DNA from 2 places in the Celeribacter baekdonensis genome. Region 2 is predicted to be linked to the other one. Evidence: riboswitches for the same ligand, from Rfam matches in the RefSeq annotation. Region 2 holds a riboswitch; the other holds the start of a gene.
What was found. Region 2 has a riboswitch for cobalamin ahead of DA792_RS15325 (energy-coupling factor ABC transporter permease). Riboswitches for the same ligand answer to the same signal wherever they lie in the genome.
Positions count from the first base shown of each region.

Region 1: linked by a shared signal. The riboswitch ahead of DA792_RS01470 (TonB-dependent receptor plug domain-containing protein) and the one ahead of DA792_RS15325 (energy-coupling factor ABC transporter permease) in region 2 are both predicted to bind cobalamin.

Region 1 is NZ_CP028472.1:305,165-313,668, reverse strand. It holds gene DA792_RS01485 (ABC transporter ATP-binding protein) at 1-467, opposite strand, end outside; gene DA792_RS01480 (FecCD family ABC transporter permease) at 464-1,441, opposite strand; gene DA792_RS01475 (ABC transporter substrate-binding protein) at 1,441-2,292, opposite strand; gene DA792_RS01470 (TonB-dependent receptor plug domain-containing protein) at 2,279-4,138, opposite strand; cobalamin riboswitch at 4,269-4,482, opposite strand; gene DA792_RS01465 (glutathione S-transferase family protein) at 4,599-5,198, opposite strand; gene DA792_RS01460 (DNA-binding transcriptional regulator) at 5,318-6,115, opposite strand; gene DA792_RS01455 (fumarylacetoacetate hydrolase family protein) at 6,154-6,996, opposite strand; gene mhpA (bifunctional 3-(3-hydroxy-phenyl)propionate/3-hydroxycinnamic acid hydroxylase MhpA) at 7,001-8,494, opposite strand; gene DA792_RS01445 (VOC family protein) at 8,497-8,504, opposite strand, start outside.
Region 2 is NZ_CP028475.1:2,363,434-2,371,937, forward strand. It holds gene DA792_RS15305 (threonine-phosphate decarboxylase) at 1-532, shown strand, start outside; partial or broken gene cbiB (adenosylcobinamide-phosphate synthase CbiB) at 529-1,433, shown strand; gene DA792_RS15315 (lytic murein transglycosylase) at 1,485-2,657, shown strand; gene smc (chromosome segregation protein SMC) at 2,699-6,154, opposite strand; cobalamin riboswitch at 6,354-6,576, shown strand; gene DA792_RS15325 (energy-coupling factor ABC transporter permease) at 6,612-7,286, shown strand; gene cobW (cobalamin biosynthesis protein CobW) at 7,365-8,429, shown strand; gene DA792_RS22460 (hypothetical protein) at 8,449-8,504, opposite strand, start outside.

The DNA of each region.
Region 1 (8,504 bases), on a different contig from region 2:
ATCAAAAGCGGCGCCTCCTGCGCCAGAGCGCGCGCCATCAAAACGCGGGCCTGTTCGCCCCCCGACAGGGCCGTGACGATGCGATGGCGGAACGCGGCCAGCCCCATCCGCTCAAGCGCCCGATCCACCGCCGCGCGGTCCTCGGCCGTGGCGCGCTGCCCCGGCGTCAAATGCGGCGTGCGGCCCAGCGTCACCAATGTTTCAACCGACACCGGCCACGCGATCTCACGCGATTGCGGCATCCACGCGGCGGCTCGGCCCCGTGTCCGTGGGGGCAGTTGCGCCAAAGACGAATGTCCCTGATGCGGTAAAAGCCCCAAAATAGCGCGCATCAGCGTGGTCTTTCCCGCGCCATTTGGCCCGATCAATCCGACGACTTCGCCCTTTTGTACGGTCAGGGAGACGTCTTGCAACACCGCCCTGCCGCCAAGCGAAACGGAGAGCCCTTTGACAGAGAGCAACGTCATAGCCCTCTCCGCGTGCGATAAATCAGATGCAGGAACAGCGGCGCACCGACCAGTGCCGTCACCACGCCAAGTTTCAGGTCGCGCATGGGTAAAATCACCCGCACAACACTATCCGCCGCCAAAAGCATCACCGCACCTCCAAGGGCTGAGGCCCAGAGAAGCCGCCCGGGACGGGCGCCGACCAAGCCACGCAGCATGTGCGGCACCACAAGGCCGACAAACCCAATCGCGCCCGCAACGGCGGTGGAGGCGCCAACCACACAGGCCGTGCCAAACACCAACAACAGGCGCAGTTGAACAAGGTTGATCCCCATCGCTTGCGCCGCATCTTCACCCAATGTCAGCGCATCAAGCCCCCGGCGCATCATCGCCAACATCCCCAGCCCCAGACCAATCAGCGGCAGCGCCAACCAGACATGGGTCATCGACCGATCAGCCAGAGAACCCATCATCCAAAACACGATGTCATTGGCCGCGAAAGGATTAGGCGACAGGTTCAAAACCAAAGAGGTCAAGGCCCCGGCAAGGGCCGAAATCGCAATGCCCGCAAGGATCAGCGTCAATGACCCGCCGCGAGGGCCCGCCAAAGCCAACACCAAGACCACCCCGATCAATGCGCCCGCCAGCGCCGACAACGGCAGCGCCAGCGTGGCGGTGGCCGCTATGCCAGTTTGGATCGCAATCACCGCGCCCAAAGCCGCTGATCCCGACACGCCGATCAGCCCCGGATCGGCCAATGGATTGCGCAGATAGCCCTGCATCGCCGCCCCTGACATCCCAAGAGCGGCCCCGATCATCAGCGCCAAAAGCGCACGCGGCAGGCGGATTTCACGCATCACCAGCGGTACGGGACCATCGCCGCCAAAGACCAGCGCGCGCAAACTGTCCAGTGGCGCAATGCCTGCCGGGCCGATCATCAAGGCCACGCCAAAAAGCGTCCCCATCAGGATCAAAAGGATCACATAGAGGCGCATCAATCCTCTCCGTTTGTCAGCGTATGGCGCAGGCTTACCATCTGCGCGACCGCGTGCAAAACATAAGGCGTGCCGCAGACCCAATCGCTATCGGACACGCTGGCGTTTGCGCGTCTGTCTTGGGTGGCGCGCAGGGCGGGATGGCTCAGGATATCTTCGGCGCGCGAGCCGCCCGGATAGGGCCGGCTGGTGATCACCGCTTCGGGGGCTTTCATCACCAACACCTCAAGAGGCATGTTGCCGCCCCAGGCATAGGTCGGCTCGTCGGCCAGATTGGTGAACCCTGCCGTGGCCAAGATTTGTCCCGACAGGCTTTGCGCCCCTGAGGTATAGCCGTTGGCCTCATAGAGCACGGCGGTGGGGCTACGACCGCCCTCATTTTGAAAGGCTTTCAAATCCGCGTCATAGGCCGTAATGACCTCTGCGGCTTTGTCCTGTTGGCCCAAAACATCGCCCATCCGCGCGATCTGTGCGGGCACGTCGTCCAGTGTGGTGACAGGCGCGAAAATCTCGACCCGTATGCCCAGACGTTGCAATAAGGCGACGGTGGCGCGAGAAGTATATGCCCCGGCAACCACCAGATCAGGCTGCATCAGATAAATCTCTTCGGCCTGACCGCGGTTGGCGGGATAGGCTTTGGCCTCGTCCGCCATTGCGGACGAGCGCGGATCTGAGGCTAAGAAAGACACCGATTTTAATTGTCCCTGTGCGGCCAGCATCATCGCAAGCTGATCGGTGCACAGGTTCATCGAGACAACGCGTGCGGGGGCCTCCGCGTGCGTCATGACGGGGGCGCTGCATATCAGCACCCCCGACAGAGCGAGACCAAAAATGGCCCTAGAACTGCGCATTGAGCCCGACGTAAACGGCGCGGCCCCGCGTGGCATAGCCCCAAACATCGGTGGTCTCCGCATCAAAGAGATTGTCGACCCGCCCGGTGAGTTGCACATGATCTGTCAGATCATAATGCGCCGCCACATTGACGGTGGTGAAGCTGGGCAGTTTGACCGTTTGATAGCTCCCCCAGTACTGCGTGTCGTAATTGCCCGCCACATGGCGCAGATCGGCCGAAACCGAGCCGCGCCCGCCAAAGGCGTCAAGCGTGCCGCCAAGTGTCAATTCGTGGCGCGGACGGCGGATTTCGACGCTTTTGTCGGGGTTTTCGGCCTCAAGATAGGTGTAGCCTAGACGCAGAGACAGCGCGTCGGTGGCCTCAAGCACACCTGCAATCTCAACGCCGCGTCGATGACTGTTCCCGATCTGGTTGATACTCGTGTAGGTTCCTGGCCCAGTGTTGAGGTCCGTGATCTCATCCTTCAGCCGCTCGTAAAACAGGGTCACATCCACCGTGCCGCGATCGCTAAAAATCGGCAGTTCGACACCGAGATCATAGCTGAGATTGCGCTCGGGTTGCAGGTTCGGGTTCCCAGTATAACCAAAGGCGTCGGCATAGAGTTCGAAATAGGTGGGATTGACCACCCCCTCGCCCGCAGAGCCATGTAAGCGCACACCATTGTCCATGAGATAGGACAGGCCGAGGTTCCATGTTGTCGCATCCTTGAAGACATCGTTGTCGTCGAACCGCGCTCCGGCTTGAACATCAAACCCTGAGGCAAAGCTACCGCGATATTCGAGTGCCACGGATGTTGCCGCGCGGCCATAGGCCGGGTTCGAGCTGCTGTCATCTTCGCGATGTTCCAGCAAAAGGTTCACAAGTTGATCCGCCTGATCCACCGCGCCGTCAATGCCATAGCTGAGCCGGTATTTCACCGCGTCAGTGGTGGTTTTGGTGGTGGCCCCGCCATTGTTTTGCAACTGATTGCGGGTGGTTTCAACGGCCAGACGGTGGGTCAATCGCCCCTCCATCATGCTGTATTCGCCAAAGACGCCAGCAGTCAGCTCATCACGATTGGCATACTGGCTGGGATCATCCATCATATAGCTGTCCGCATCGCTCGCCAGCCAATTTGCGCTGTCATATTCGTAGCGTTCCTCAGAGCGGCGCAGGGTAAAGCCCAGTTTCAGAGCGTCCGTCGCCTGATAATCGCCCGACAGGATCGCGGTGGAGCGCGTCAGCCCGTCCTTTTCACCACCATCGCCCGATTGATCAAAGCCCGGATCATCCATGTGTGACAATGCCAAAGACACACCGCCACGCGCGTCCCTGCGTGCCACAAAGGTGCTTGCGGTGGTGCCGGAACCAACCTCAATGCGACCATTCAGTGTTGTGCCCTCGCCGCCTTTGCGGGTGATGATGTTGATCACACCGGCGGAAGCATTTGAGCCGTAATAGACCGATTGCGGGCCGCGCAGCACTTCGATGCGCTCGATATTGGCGGTTTCCAGACCGCTGAAAATATATTCCCCATCGCCCCCGGCGGCGGCAATGCCGTCGATCAGGACCAGCGTGTGGTTGCCCTCGCCGCCACGCATACGAACTTGGGTCGAACTGGGACCAGAGCCACTGACCGATACACCGGGCAAAGCGCGCAGCGCGTCCTGCACCGTGGTGATGCCGCGATCCTTGATGTCATCTGCGGTCACGACACTGACGGCGCGGCCATATTTTTCGGCGGCAATCGGGGATAGCCCGCCGGTGACGATGATCTCGTCCAAAACGAATGTGTCCTGCGCGACAACCGGCGCGGAGAGTGAGAGCAGGCCAGCGGATGCGGCCAAAACGGTAAAGCGGTTCATGTATATCCCTCGAAAACGCCCCTTGAAGGTCGCGGATGTGAACAATGTCAGTCGAGGGAAAGTGACCCCCCGCAGACGGTGAAATCACCACATGCGGAACGTCCGCAGCCCGGCACGCCCCACGCGTCCGAACAGGGTGAGCACCTTGGCAGGTCTCCTGACTCACGGGTCTTAGCTGGGCCGAACCTTCCCGTCGCCCAATGTGCGACAGTGGCATTTTCCGGCTTCGCTCTCCGCCTACAGTTGCGGGGGCAGTTGTGGACTTGGCACCCATTGGGTGAACCGAACCACATTCCCTTTTAACCGGACGGAGAACCGCCCGGACCAAAGCGGGTTTTTCCTAATGGGAATCATGGGCGCTGTGAAGCCTAAAAACGGGGCTGATCCATGTTTGCGCTCCCACGCCCGTTTGCGTGCAACAGGCTGTTATACGCTAACCAGCATCGTCCAGTGCCACATGTCACGCGAGGCTTGCGACAATCGAAGGCCGCTGTGACAGCCGGTCGACATAGGCCTGAAGGGCAGCCGGAAGCTCGACGCCAATCCGGTCGTGCCATGACAAAAGATAATAGGCGGCAGCATCTGCGATGGTGAACCCGTCGAACAGATAAGGTCCGTCGCCGAGTTGACGGGTGAGGCGATCAAACCCGTCGGTCACAACGCCCTGCCCGTGCTGACGCAACTCCGTCTGAACCGTCGGATCGGAGGTGAATTTCTGCGGCATCATGGCAAACACCGACCCCCGCATATGCAGGCCAGAGACGATATGTTCGGTCAGTTCCATCACACGCACCTCCTGCTCCAACGCTTTGGGCAACAGCGCCGCATCTGGAAAGCGGCGGGCCAGCCAATAGGCAATCACCGGAAATTCGGTCAAAACATCGCCATTCGGCAGCAACAGCGCCGGCACCTTTCCCTTTGGGTTCAGCGCCAGATAGGATGCGCTGCGCTGCGCGCCCTGTTTCAGGTCCGTGACCTCCACCGTGTAGGGGCACCCGATCTGTTCGAGCAGAATACGAATACCCAGTGAGCAGGAGCCCGGAGAATGGAACAGTTTCATTTTGCGCATCCCTATAATTTGACTCTGAGGTAGATCAGGGGCGGAGAAAGGCAAACCAAAGCGTGCCCCTGTCCATCCATCAGACAGTGCACATGCGGTGTTTGCCGTGGGCTGGGCGGTCAATCCGGCAAGGACCCGGCGATTTTATCGGCAAGCTCTGAGAGAGCTGCGGTGAAGGTCTCGCGCGCTTTGCCGGTGCTCATGGCGCTGCGAATCCAGATGATCGAGACACAGCCCAAAACATTGCCGCCCGATCTGATCGGCACGGCAAGCGATGCTGTTTGCGCGCGAAATTCGCCACTGTCGCGGATGGCGACGCCACGTGCGCGGGTCTGTTCAAACAATTGCTCCAACCAGCGCGGTTCCAAAAACGGAACATCCTCAGGATCATTGAGCCGACGCAGATGTTCTAGGATCAAAAGCCGTTCCTCATCCGAACAAAAACTCAGATAGGCCCGCCCCGCCGAGGTGCGCAACACCGGTAATTTATACCCGGTCATGCCCCGGTCAATCGACAGCGGAGACCGGCCATGGGTGGTCTCCTGAATGACCATCGCTGCATTGTTGTAAATGGTCAGATCAAGCGGCCAGACAAGCCGTTGACCATATTCGGCAAACAAAGGCCCCGCCGCCTGTGACAGTTCAGAGGTCAAGGCATAGCCATCGCCCAAAGCGGCGGCAAATCGCGTCACGCGCACATAATTGGAGGTGGCGGAAAAGGCGACATAGCCCAATTCCTCCAACGTTTCCAAAAGCCGGTAGACGGTCGGGCGCGGCAGGTTCAGCGCCTTGGCAATTTCACCGGGTCGGGTTTCGCCCATCCGGTTCACATAGCGCAAAATGGCAAGCCCACGCGCAAGCGCGCGCACGGACCCGCCAGAAGAGGTCGCAGAGGTGTCGGAACCAGAAGCCATCATCGCCTGAGACTGCCACACTCCGACCCTGTGCGTAAGCCTTAGACTTCCGCTTTGACCGGGTTGGACAAAATGCCAACGCCTGACACTTCGACTTCACAAATATCACCGTCTTTCATGAACAGCGGCGGTGTGCGACGCGCGCCAACCCCGCCCGGCGTACCGGAAACAATCACATCGCCGGGCAACAGCGGCAGGATGGTCGAGCAATAGGCAATCAAACGCGGGATCGAACAGACCAGCATATCGAGCGTGGTGTCTTGTACGGTTTCGCCATTCAACCGGGTTTGGAGACGCATTTTGGTGTGATCTTCGATCTCATCCGCCGTCACCATCCACGGGCCAAAACCGCCCGTCCCGGCAAAGGTTTTGCCCGGCATGAATTGATGCGTGTGCTTTTGCCAATCGCGCACGGACCCGTCGTTGTAACAGGCATAGCCCGCCACATAATCCATCGCATCCGCTTCCGAAATGCGGCGGCCCTCTTTGCCGATGATCACGGCGACCTCACCCTCATAGTCGAATTTATCCGATTCAAGCGGTTTGATCAGCGGCGCATTGTGCCCGATCTGCGACCCCTGATAGCGCGCAAAAAGCACCGGGTTCGGGGTTTCTTCGCGGCCGGTTTCCTCGATATGGGCATGATAGTTCAAGCCGACACAGATGATTTTATCCGGGTTCGGGATCACCGGATCATGCGCCACATCGTCAAAGCCATAATCGGCATCCGCAGAGACCAGGGCTGCGGCGGCCGCCATGTCGCCTGTGGCCAAAAAATCGCGTAGCGTCGGCGCGCCAAAGCGTTTGCCGAGATCGACGATGCCAGCCTCAGTGACGAGACCATAAGAGGACGTGCCGTCCTTGGTAAAAGAGCAAAGTTTCATTGGTTCAGACCCGTTCAGGTTGTTGCGTTTCGATAGGATTGGGGAGCACGAGGGCCAAAAGCGCCGTCAGCTCCTCTTTTGTATTGGCCCCGCCCAGCGTGTGGCGGTCGGGGCGAAGCACGGTGGCGCGGGCACCAAGCCGAGCAAGGTGATCCGCGGCGTTTGAGTGGTCCGTTGTGACCAAGGCGACACCGTCGGGCAGGTTCAAACCCTGCGCCACATCGGCCTGGGCGACGACAACGAATTGATGGCGATACACATCATCCATCAACTGCCCGTCGCTCAGGCGCGGTTGACCGAACAAACGCCCGGCGAGGTCGCCAACGCCGATCCCTTCGCCCAAAGGCGGCGCGATGCTGTTCATCCGGGCCGAGCCATCGGCGCCTGGAAAAGCGGCGCGCAGGGCGGCTTCGGTGCCCGCAGTGTTGATCAACCCGCCCAACCGCACGGCGGTTTGGATATACTCGCGGGCATTGGGTTTGCGCTCACTTTCATAGCTGTCCAGCAATGCCTCTGCGGCCTTGCCCGTGACTTTACCCTGACAAATCAACGCCAATTTCCAGTACAGATTGGCGACATCGCGGGTGCCCGCACACATGCCCTGCCCCATGAACGGCGGGGTTTGGTGACAGGCATCACCGGCCAACAAAAGCCGCCCCTTGCGCCACTCATCCGCAACGAGAGAGTGGAACACATAGACCGCTGTGCGCTCCAAATCGGCATCCTCGGGCGTCAACCAATCGACAAGCAACGCCCACACCCGCTCCGGTTTGGAAATCTCATTTGTATCCTCATCGGGCTTGACCGTGATTTCCCACCGCCGCCGCATCCCCGGCACCCGCACATAGGTGGCGGGACGATCAGGGCGGCAATATTGGATCGAATGATCGCCGAGCTCGGGCTTGTCCTGTTTCAGGATCGCATCGACCACCAGCCAACGTTCGTGAAATCCGTAATCCTCCATCCCGGTCTCAATATAGCGCCGCACCAGCGAGCGCGCGCCGTCACAACCGACCACATAGCTTGCGGTGACGCGCTCAACCTTGCCGCAGGACATGTCTTCGAACCGCAGTTCCACCACATCGCCTTGATCCGCAATGTTAAACACATCGCAGCGGGTGCGAATGGTGACCTCTTTGCGGACGGTCAGACTGGTGCGCAGCACCTCTTCGAGATCGGGCTGGTGAAAGCGGAAATTCGAGCGCCAACCTTGCGGCCCTTCGCCCTGTGGGCGCGGCCAATCCAGCAAAAGTTTGCCGTCAGCATCGACAAATTGCATCCCCGGATGCAGCGCCGTTTTGGGTTCCATTTCGTCGGCGATGCCGATCCACTGAAACACCCGCATCACTTCGGCGTCAAAATGCACCGCGCGCGGTAGGTGATAGGCCGCGCTTTCGCGATCCAAAACCAGCGTTTTTACCCCGCATTGACCCAAAAGATGAGCCAAAGTTGCGCCCGCAGGGCCATAGCCCACGATGGCGACATCATAGTGTTCCATAGTTATTTTC
Region 2 (8,504 bases):
CGGGCGGCTTTGGCGCGCAGATGAGTTGACCGCGCCGATCACGATCATCGACGAAAGTTTTTGCGACGTGATGCCGGAGATGAGCCACATCGGGCGCGTCATGGATGGGCATACGATTGTGCTCAAAAGCTTCGGCAAATTCTGGGGGCTGGCCGGTTTGCGGCTCGGCTTTGCCATTGGCGCGCCGGAATGGATCAATCGGCTTTCAACGCTCACTGGCCCTTGGGCGGTGTCGGGGCCTGCGCTTGCGATTGGCACAAAAGCCCTGAATGACCCGGATTGGGCGATGCAGACACGGATCAATTTGGCACAGTCTTGTGACAAAATGGATGTCCTTATGAAAAATAAAGGCGCGAAACTGATCGGAGGCACCGATCTTTTTCGGCTCTATGACGTCGATAATGCCCGTGCCTTTCAAGATCATTTGGCCAAAGGTCGCGTCTGGTCGCGCATCTTCCCCTATTCCGACAGATGGGTCCGCCTCGGCTTGCCTGCCGCGGATCGTTGGGACCAATTTGAGGCCGCGCTGTGACCACGGCTTTTGCCCTGTCTCTGGCCATGATCCTTGATGCCCTTTTGGGCGAACCAAAATGGCTTTGGGACCGTATGCCCCATCCTGCAGTACTGCTTGGTCGCCTCATTGGCTGGGCGGATCGGCGAATGAACCACGGGGAGAGACGCAAAGCCAAAGGCGTGATTTTGCTTCTTTCTTTGGTCGTGGGCAGTGGTTTTTTGGGTCTCATCCTTGACCAAATTCCCTTTGCGGATATCATCTTGGGCGCAAGTCTCTTGGCTCATAAGTCCTTGATCGAACATGTCAAAGCTGTGGCGCGAGCGCTTGAATCCTCGCTTGGGAGGGGTCGTGTTTCGGTGGCAATGATCGTGGGGCGCGACACCACCGACATGGACGCGTCTGCCGTGTCCCGCGCCGCCATCGAATCCGCTGCAGAAAATTTCTCTGACGGTGTGATCGCCCCGCGTTTTGGTTTTTGCTGCTCGGTCTGCCCGGCATCCTGATGTACAAAGCCGTCAACACCGCCGATAGCATGATCGGCTATCGCACCGATCAGCACCGCGATTTTGGCTGGGCCTCTGCCCGGTTTGACGACCTGTTGAACCTGATCCCGGCGCGGCTCACCGCTGTGTTGCTGTTCCCCTGGGGCAAGCCCTTGTCGCTTTGGCGGAGTATCACCAAAGAGGCGCGCCGCCATCGCTCGCCCAATGCCGGTTGGCCAGAAGCCGCCCTGTCACGTAGTCTGGACGTCGCCCTGTCCGGCCCGCGCGCCTATCATGGCACGTTGCGCGACTATCCATGGGTCAATCCAGACGGGCGACCCAAAGCTATGCCGCGCGACATCGACATGGCCTGCGCGCGTCTTTGGGCCGCTTGGGCCGTCGCTCTGGTCTGTATCATCACTCTGTCATTTGCGTAATTTGCGCCTGATCGCTATCGTGGCGCGCAACTCAATGTAAAAGGTAAACCCATGCGTTTTCTGAGCCTTGCTCTTGCCCTGACCCTCGCCGCCCCTGCTGTCGCTGACGTGCCCTGTGGCGGATCATTTTCCTCATTTGTTGGCAAAATGAAATCCGAAGCCCTGTCTAAAGGCTATGACAAAGCCACGGTGGATCGGTTTTTCGCCTCCGCCCAGCAAACGCAATCGGTGCTCAAAGCCGACCGCGCCCAAGGGTTTTTCCAAAAACCGTTCATCGACTTTTCCCGCGCTGTGATCAGCCAAAACCGCATCGACAATGGCCGCACATATTCGCAAAAATACAATGCCACCTTTGACCGCATTGCCCGCGACTACGGCGTCTCGCGCGGCGTGCTTTTGGCCTTTTGGGCGTTGGAAACCGACTTTGGTCAGGTGCAGGGCGACTTTAACACATTGAATGCGCTGATGACTTTGGGGCACGATTGTCGTCGCCCCGAATTGTTCCAACCACAAATCTTGGCCGCGCTTGAACTTTACAAACATGGCGATTTCGATCCGACCACGACCAAAGGTGCGTGGGCCGGAGAAATTGGCATGGTGCAAATGTTGCCGAAAGACATCCTGCAAAACGGTGTGGATGGCGATGGCGATGGCCATGTCCGGCTTAAAACATCCGCACCTGATGCGTTGATGTCAGGTGCGAAAATGCTCAAACATTTGGGATGGCGCGCGAATGAGCCGTGGCTGCAAGAGATTGTTGTGCCGGCCGATCTCGATTGGTCCAAAACCGGGCTCAATCACAAAATGACCGTTGCGCAATGGGCAAAGCTCGGCGTCAAACCGCGCGCGGGATCGTTCGGGCCCTCCTCGCTTAAGGCCTCCGTGCTGTTGCCAATGGGGCGCAAAGGCCCGGCGTTTCTCGCCTATCCAAATTTCGAGGTCTATTTTGAGTGGAACAAGAGCTTTGTCTATGTGACCACTGCGGCCTATTTCGCCGCCCGCCTCGAAGGCGCACCGGTCTACAATGCCGGATCTCCTGAGACTGGATTGTCCGATGGGCAGATGAAGCAGTTGCAACAAAAGCTGCAAAGCCGGGGGCATGATGTGGGCGGCGTCGATGGCATTTTAGGCGAAAAGACACGAGAGGCCGTGCAAATGGAACAACAGCGTCTTGGGATGCCCGCCGATGCTTGGCCGACACCCGCGCTATTGAGCAAGCTCTAATCATCTAAACATCAGAAAATCGGCTTTGGTCGCGAAAAATATCAAGCGACCAAAGCTTCTGCCTTTTTCAAATCCACCGACACAAGCTGACTGACGCCCTGTTCTTGCATGGTCACACCAAACAGGCGATCCATCCGCGCCATGGTGACGGCGTGGTGAGTGATAACCAAAAACCGCGTATCGGTGCGCTGGGTCATCTCGTCCAACATATCGCAAAACCGCGTGACATTGGCGTCATCCAAAGGCGCGTCGACCTCGTCCAGCACACAAATTGGGGCCGGGTTGGCCATGAACACCGCAAAGATCAGCGCAAGCGCGGTCAGCGTTTGTTCACCACCAGAGAGCAGAGAGAGCGTAGACAATTTTTTGCCCGGCGGCTGGCACATAATCTCAAGACCGGCCTCCAGCGGATCGTCGCTCTCCACCATCATCAACTTGGCCTCGCCGCCGCCAAACAGGTGGGTGAAGAGGGTCGAAAAATTCTCGTTCACCTGTTCAAACGCGGTCAAAAGACGTTCGCGCCCTTCGCGGTTCAGCGAGGCAATCCCCGCACGCAGGGTCTTGATCGCCTCTTCCAAATCTTGTTTTTCACTCACCAAGGTGTCGTGCTCTTCGCGCACTTCCAAGGCGTCTTCTTCGGCCCGCAGGTTCACCGCGCCAAGACTTTCGCGCAGGCGTTTGAGACGGTTCACATCGACCTCAATCGCTTCATGCGGCGGGATCGTGTCGGGATCAACGTCCAGTTCCTCAAGCAGCGCAACCGGCGTGCTGTCCAACTCTTCGCGGATGCGTTCCACTGCGGCGTCCACCATCTCGCGCGCGGCGTCGCGACGCGCCTCGGAGGCCGCGCGGATTTCGCGCGCCTCAGAGGCCACACGTTCCGCATCGCGCTCGGTTGACACCGCCTCGCGCAGCGCGGTTTCACCGGAAGCAAGCGCATCGGAGGCCTGCTGCCGACGGCTCTCAGCCTCGGCAATTTGTTCCAAAAGCGCTTCGCGTTTCTCAGCGATTTCCTCGGGTTGCGCCGATGCCTCAAACAATTCCTCCTCGGAGGTCTCTTTGCGCGCCTGAAGCTCCGCCACCCGTTTACCCGCAGTTTCAAGACGGTGCCGCCAGCCGGACAACTCCTTGGTCACCTCTTGCGAACGCCGCGTGCGCGCCTCGCCTTCGCGACGAATTTCGTCATGTGACGAACGTTTCGTCATCATGGTGATCCGTGCCGCTTCGACCGCGAGTTTGACCTCTTCGATATCTGAGCGCGCCGCACTCAAATCCGGCAGTTCCGACACGGTTTTTTCCGCCTCGCGCAGACGCACCTCGGCACCGCGCGCATCCTCTTCGTGGCGGGACACGGCCAGCCCGAGGTTTTCAACCTTGCCCTCGGCCAAGGTCCGATCATTTTCGGCCCGCGACAGTGCGCGCGCCGCCTCGGACAGGGCGCGGTCTGCGGCCCGGCGGGCTTCGCGGGCGGCGTGATCGGCCTCGCTCAACCGCGTCAATTCCGCCTTCAAATGCTCATGCGCCTGAAGCGCACCTGCTGCTTTGGCCTCAGCCGCCACGAGGTCCTGTTTGAACCCTTCCAACCGATTGAGCTGTTGCAGGCGCAAAGCCGCCGTTGAGGGCGCATCCTCGGCCCCCGCGCGATAACCATCCCAGCGCCACAGGTCGCCCTCGACCGACACCAACCGTTGCCCCGGCTCCAAATCGGCCTGAAGACGCGGACCATCTTCGGCGCGGACAAGTCCGATCTGCGACAAGCGCCGCGACAGAACCGCTGGGGCCGAGACATAGTCGCTGAGCGGCTCCACGCCGTAGGGCAGATCCTGTTCATCCGCATAATCCGGCAAAGTGACCCAACCTGAGGCTTGATAAGCCTCAATCGCGGGTTGGCGCAAATCATCCGACAGTGCGGCACCAAGTGCCTTTTCATACCCCGAAGTCACGCGGATCAGATCCAGCACCTGCGTGCCCGCAATCTGATCACGATCCAGCATCCGCCCCAAAGCCAGGACTTCGGCCTTGAGCGCGCCGACCTCACCCTCCGCCTCAGATCGGGCCGCACGTGCCGAGGATTCGCGGGTCTGCGCTTCGGTCCGCGCCTCATCCGCCTCAATCAACGCCGCCTCGGTGTATTCCGCCCGCTCGCTGGCCTCGCTCTGTGCCTCTTCCGCCATCGCCAGCGCATCCGCCGAGCGAAACAGCGTCGATTTCGCGTCCTCAACGGCCGCCTTGGCCCGGTCGGCATCGCCGCGCGCCCGTTCCAAGGTTTTGCGATTGTCCTCGACCAAACGATTCGCCGATTGGTGACGCGCAGCCAACCGGGCGACATCTTCGGTCATTTCGGTCAGCGTGGTTTCACGATCCGCCAAGATTTGACTGGCCTCGGACGCCTCCGCACTCGATTGTGTCAAGCGTGGCCCGTGGCCCTCCGAGGCTTTGATCAGCTCCTTTTGTTCCCATTCAAGCCGCGCAATCGTCTCAACTGCGTCGCGGTTGAGTTGCTCCTCGCGGGCCATGTCGGCGACCAATTGATCAATCCGTCGAGCCAGAGTTTCGATCATATCGCGGGCGCGCTTTTCCTCGTCGGCCAGTTGATCGCGCGATACGGTGAGACGCTGCAATACCGCGCTGGCGATGGCCTCTTCTTCTCGCAGCGGCGGCAGGGCCGCTTCCTTGGCCTCACGTTGTGTTCCGGCATCACGCGCAAGGCGTTCGGCCTCAGACGCTTGTTTGAGACGGGTGCGCAACACATCCTCGGCCTCAACACGGGCATGGTCGGCATCCCGCCACCGGCGATAGTACAAAAGCCCCTCGGCCTGACGCAATTCAATGCCAATCTCACGATAGCGCGCCGCCTGTCGCGCCTGACGCGCCAGGGAAGCCAATTGCGCCGCAAGCTGTTCGATCACATCATCGACACGGGCCAAATTGGTCTCCGCACCTTTGAGTTTCAACTCCGCTTCATGGCGACGTTGATAGAGGCCGGAAATCCCCGCCGCCTCCTCAAGGATGCGTCGCCGCGAGGTTGGTTTGGCGTTGATCAATTCGGAGATTTGGCCCTGACGCACCAGCGCCGGAGAATGCGCGCCGGTGGAGGCATCGGCGAACAACATCGACACATCGCGCGCCCGCACGTCCTTGGTATTGACCTTATAGGCGGACCCTGCGTCGCGGGTGATCCGGCGGATGATCTCAACCGTGTCGCTGTCATTAAATCCGGAGGGGGCCAACCGATCCGAGTTGTCGATCATCAACATGACTTCGGCAAAATTCCGCGCCGGTCGAGAGGCCGCACCGGCAAAGATCACGTCTTCCATCCCAGCGCCGCGCATTGCCTTGGGACGGGTTTCCCCCATGACCCAGCGCAGCGCCTCAAGCAGGTTGGATTTGCCACAACCGTTCGGTCCGACAACACCCGTCAGCCCATCCGCGATCACAAGATCGGTGGGGTCTACAAAACTTTTAAAGCCATTGAGACGCAGGCGGGTGAAACGCAAATGGGGCCTCGATGTTGATTCCTTTGTGGATAAAACTGTTTGGGACTGCGACGGATGTGTCAACCGGGTGACACCGACATCTGGGCAAAACACCGAAGTTATCCACAAAATATTGCGATTTAGCGCGCACTCTCTTTGAGCAGGGTCATAGAAAGTCGATGCAAAAGATCAAAGCGCTTGACCCTGCACAAGCCAATGCGCCAAATAGGCGCGTTATGGTTCCCCATCACGACGCCAAGCGTTTAGGGGAGAAATGGGAATGTGGTGCGCGAGACCCAAATCGGGGCGCAAAACCACAGCCGCCCCCGCGACTGTAAGCGGTGAGTGCCCGTCGACATGCCACTGGAACACATAGTTCTGGGAAGGTGACGAAGGTGCTTTGACCCGCGAGCCAGGAAACCTGCCGTGACCTCATACCAACCCGCCGTCGGGGATGACGGCCTAGGAGGACTTGTCGATGCATATCGAACCCGGAATCGTGACTGGTGCAAAAATTGCGCTGTCTTATGCCACCGCCGCTGGCGCTGGTCTTTACACTCTCAAACACTCTATCGCTGCTTTGGGCGAAAAAGGCGTGGCCTCTTTTGTGGCCCGTGCAGCCCTGTCGACCGCCGCGGTGTTTACCTTTTTCCAAGTGCTGCCACATCACGCGGTTGGCGTGTCTGAGGTCCATTTGATCCTCGGCTCCACGCTCTTCTTGCTGTTTGGCGCGGCCCCTGCCGCACTCGGTTTGATGCTTGGTCTTTTGGCACAGGGTCTGTTTTTTGCCCCCTTCGATCTGCCGCAATACGGCATGAACGTCACCACCCTGCTTGTACCGCTCTTTGGTATCAAAGCGGTCGCAGATCGCATCATCGCACCGGGCACTGCCTATGCCGATGTCAGTTACAAACAAGCCCTCGCGCTCTCGACCACCTATCAGGCTGGGATTGTGGCCTGGGTTGGTTTCTGGGCGCTCTACGGCCAAGGCGTCTCCGCCGCCACGCTGGCGTCTGTCGGCACCTTTGGCGCCGCCTACATGACCGTCATTTTGATCGAGCCTCTGGTGGATCTGGCCGTTTTGGCAGGAGCGAAAACAATCAAAGGTCTGGGCAACACCGGCCTGGTGTCGCCGCGCACTTTGGCCGCCTGAGACTGCTCATTTCGGTGATTTCACGCCGGGGCTCGGGACATCCTGTGGCTCCGGCGTTTTCATAAAGGACATTATAAAATGGCTGCGAAAATTCCAGCAACGGTTGTGACCGGCTTTCTTGGTGCGGGCAAAACCACCCTCATTCGTCACATGTTGGCCAACGCGGGCGGCAAACGCATCGCGTTGATTATCAACGAGTTTGGTGATCTGGGCGTCGATGGTGACATCCTCAAAGGCTGCGGCGACGAGACCTGTACCGAGGACGACATCATGGAGCTCTCGAACGGCTGCATCTGTTGCACGGTCGCGGAGGATTTCATCCCGACAATGCAAAAACTGTTGGAGCGGGACAATAAACCCGACCATATCGTGATTGAAACGTCGGGCCTCGCGCTGCCGCAACCTTTGGTGCGCGCCTTTAATTGGCCCGAGATTTCGACCAAAGTCACCGTCGATGGTGTAATCACCGTGGTTGATGGCAAGGCTGTCGATGAGGGCCGGTTCGCCCATAATGTCGCCGCCGTCGATGCCCAACGCAAACTGGACGAAAACCTCGACCACGAAACCCCGCTCTCTGAACTGTTCGAGGATCAAATCGCCTGTGCCGATATGATCGTGGTGAACAAAGCCGATCTTTTGGGCGAGAATCATGCCGACGCATTGGTTGCCAAACTCAAAGACGAGGCACGCGGCGGTGTTCAGGTTGTTCGCGCAAGCATGGGCGTGTTGCCGATTGACGTTCTGTTGGGTCAGGGGATTGGATCAGAAGGCGATATGGACGCGCGCGGCGAGGTGCATCACCATCACCACGATGACGACCATGACGACGGGGGGCACGACGATCACCACCATCATGATCACGACGAATTTGAAAGCTTTGTGGTGACACGCGGCGAAATCAAAGACCCAAAGGCCTTTGCCAGCCAAATCGCCGAAGTGATCCGCGCCCACGACATTCTGCGCCTCAAAGGATTCGTGGCGGTCGAGGGCAAACCAATGCGCCTCACCGTTCAGGCCGTTGGCCCTCGCGTCGATCACTATTTCGACCAACCTTTTGGGGCCGCTGCCCGCGACACTCGACTGGTCGTCATTGGCGAAGCGGGCCTTGATCGTCACGCAATCGAGGCCGCGCTGAGCGCCTAAATGAGAAGAGAAAAGCGGTTTACGTGTCGCTTTTCTTTGCCTCAGCCGCCGCTTTCATCCTGGCCAAAAGTTCCG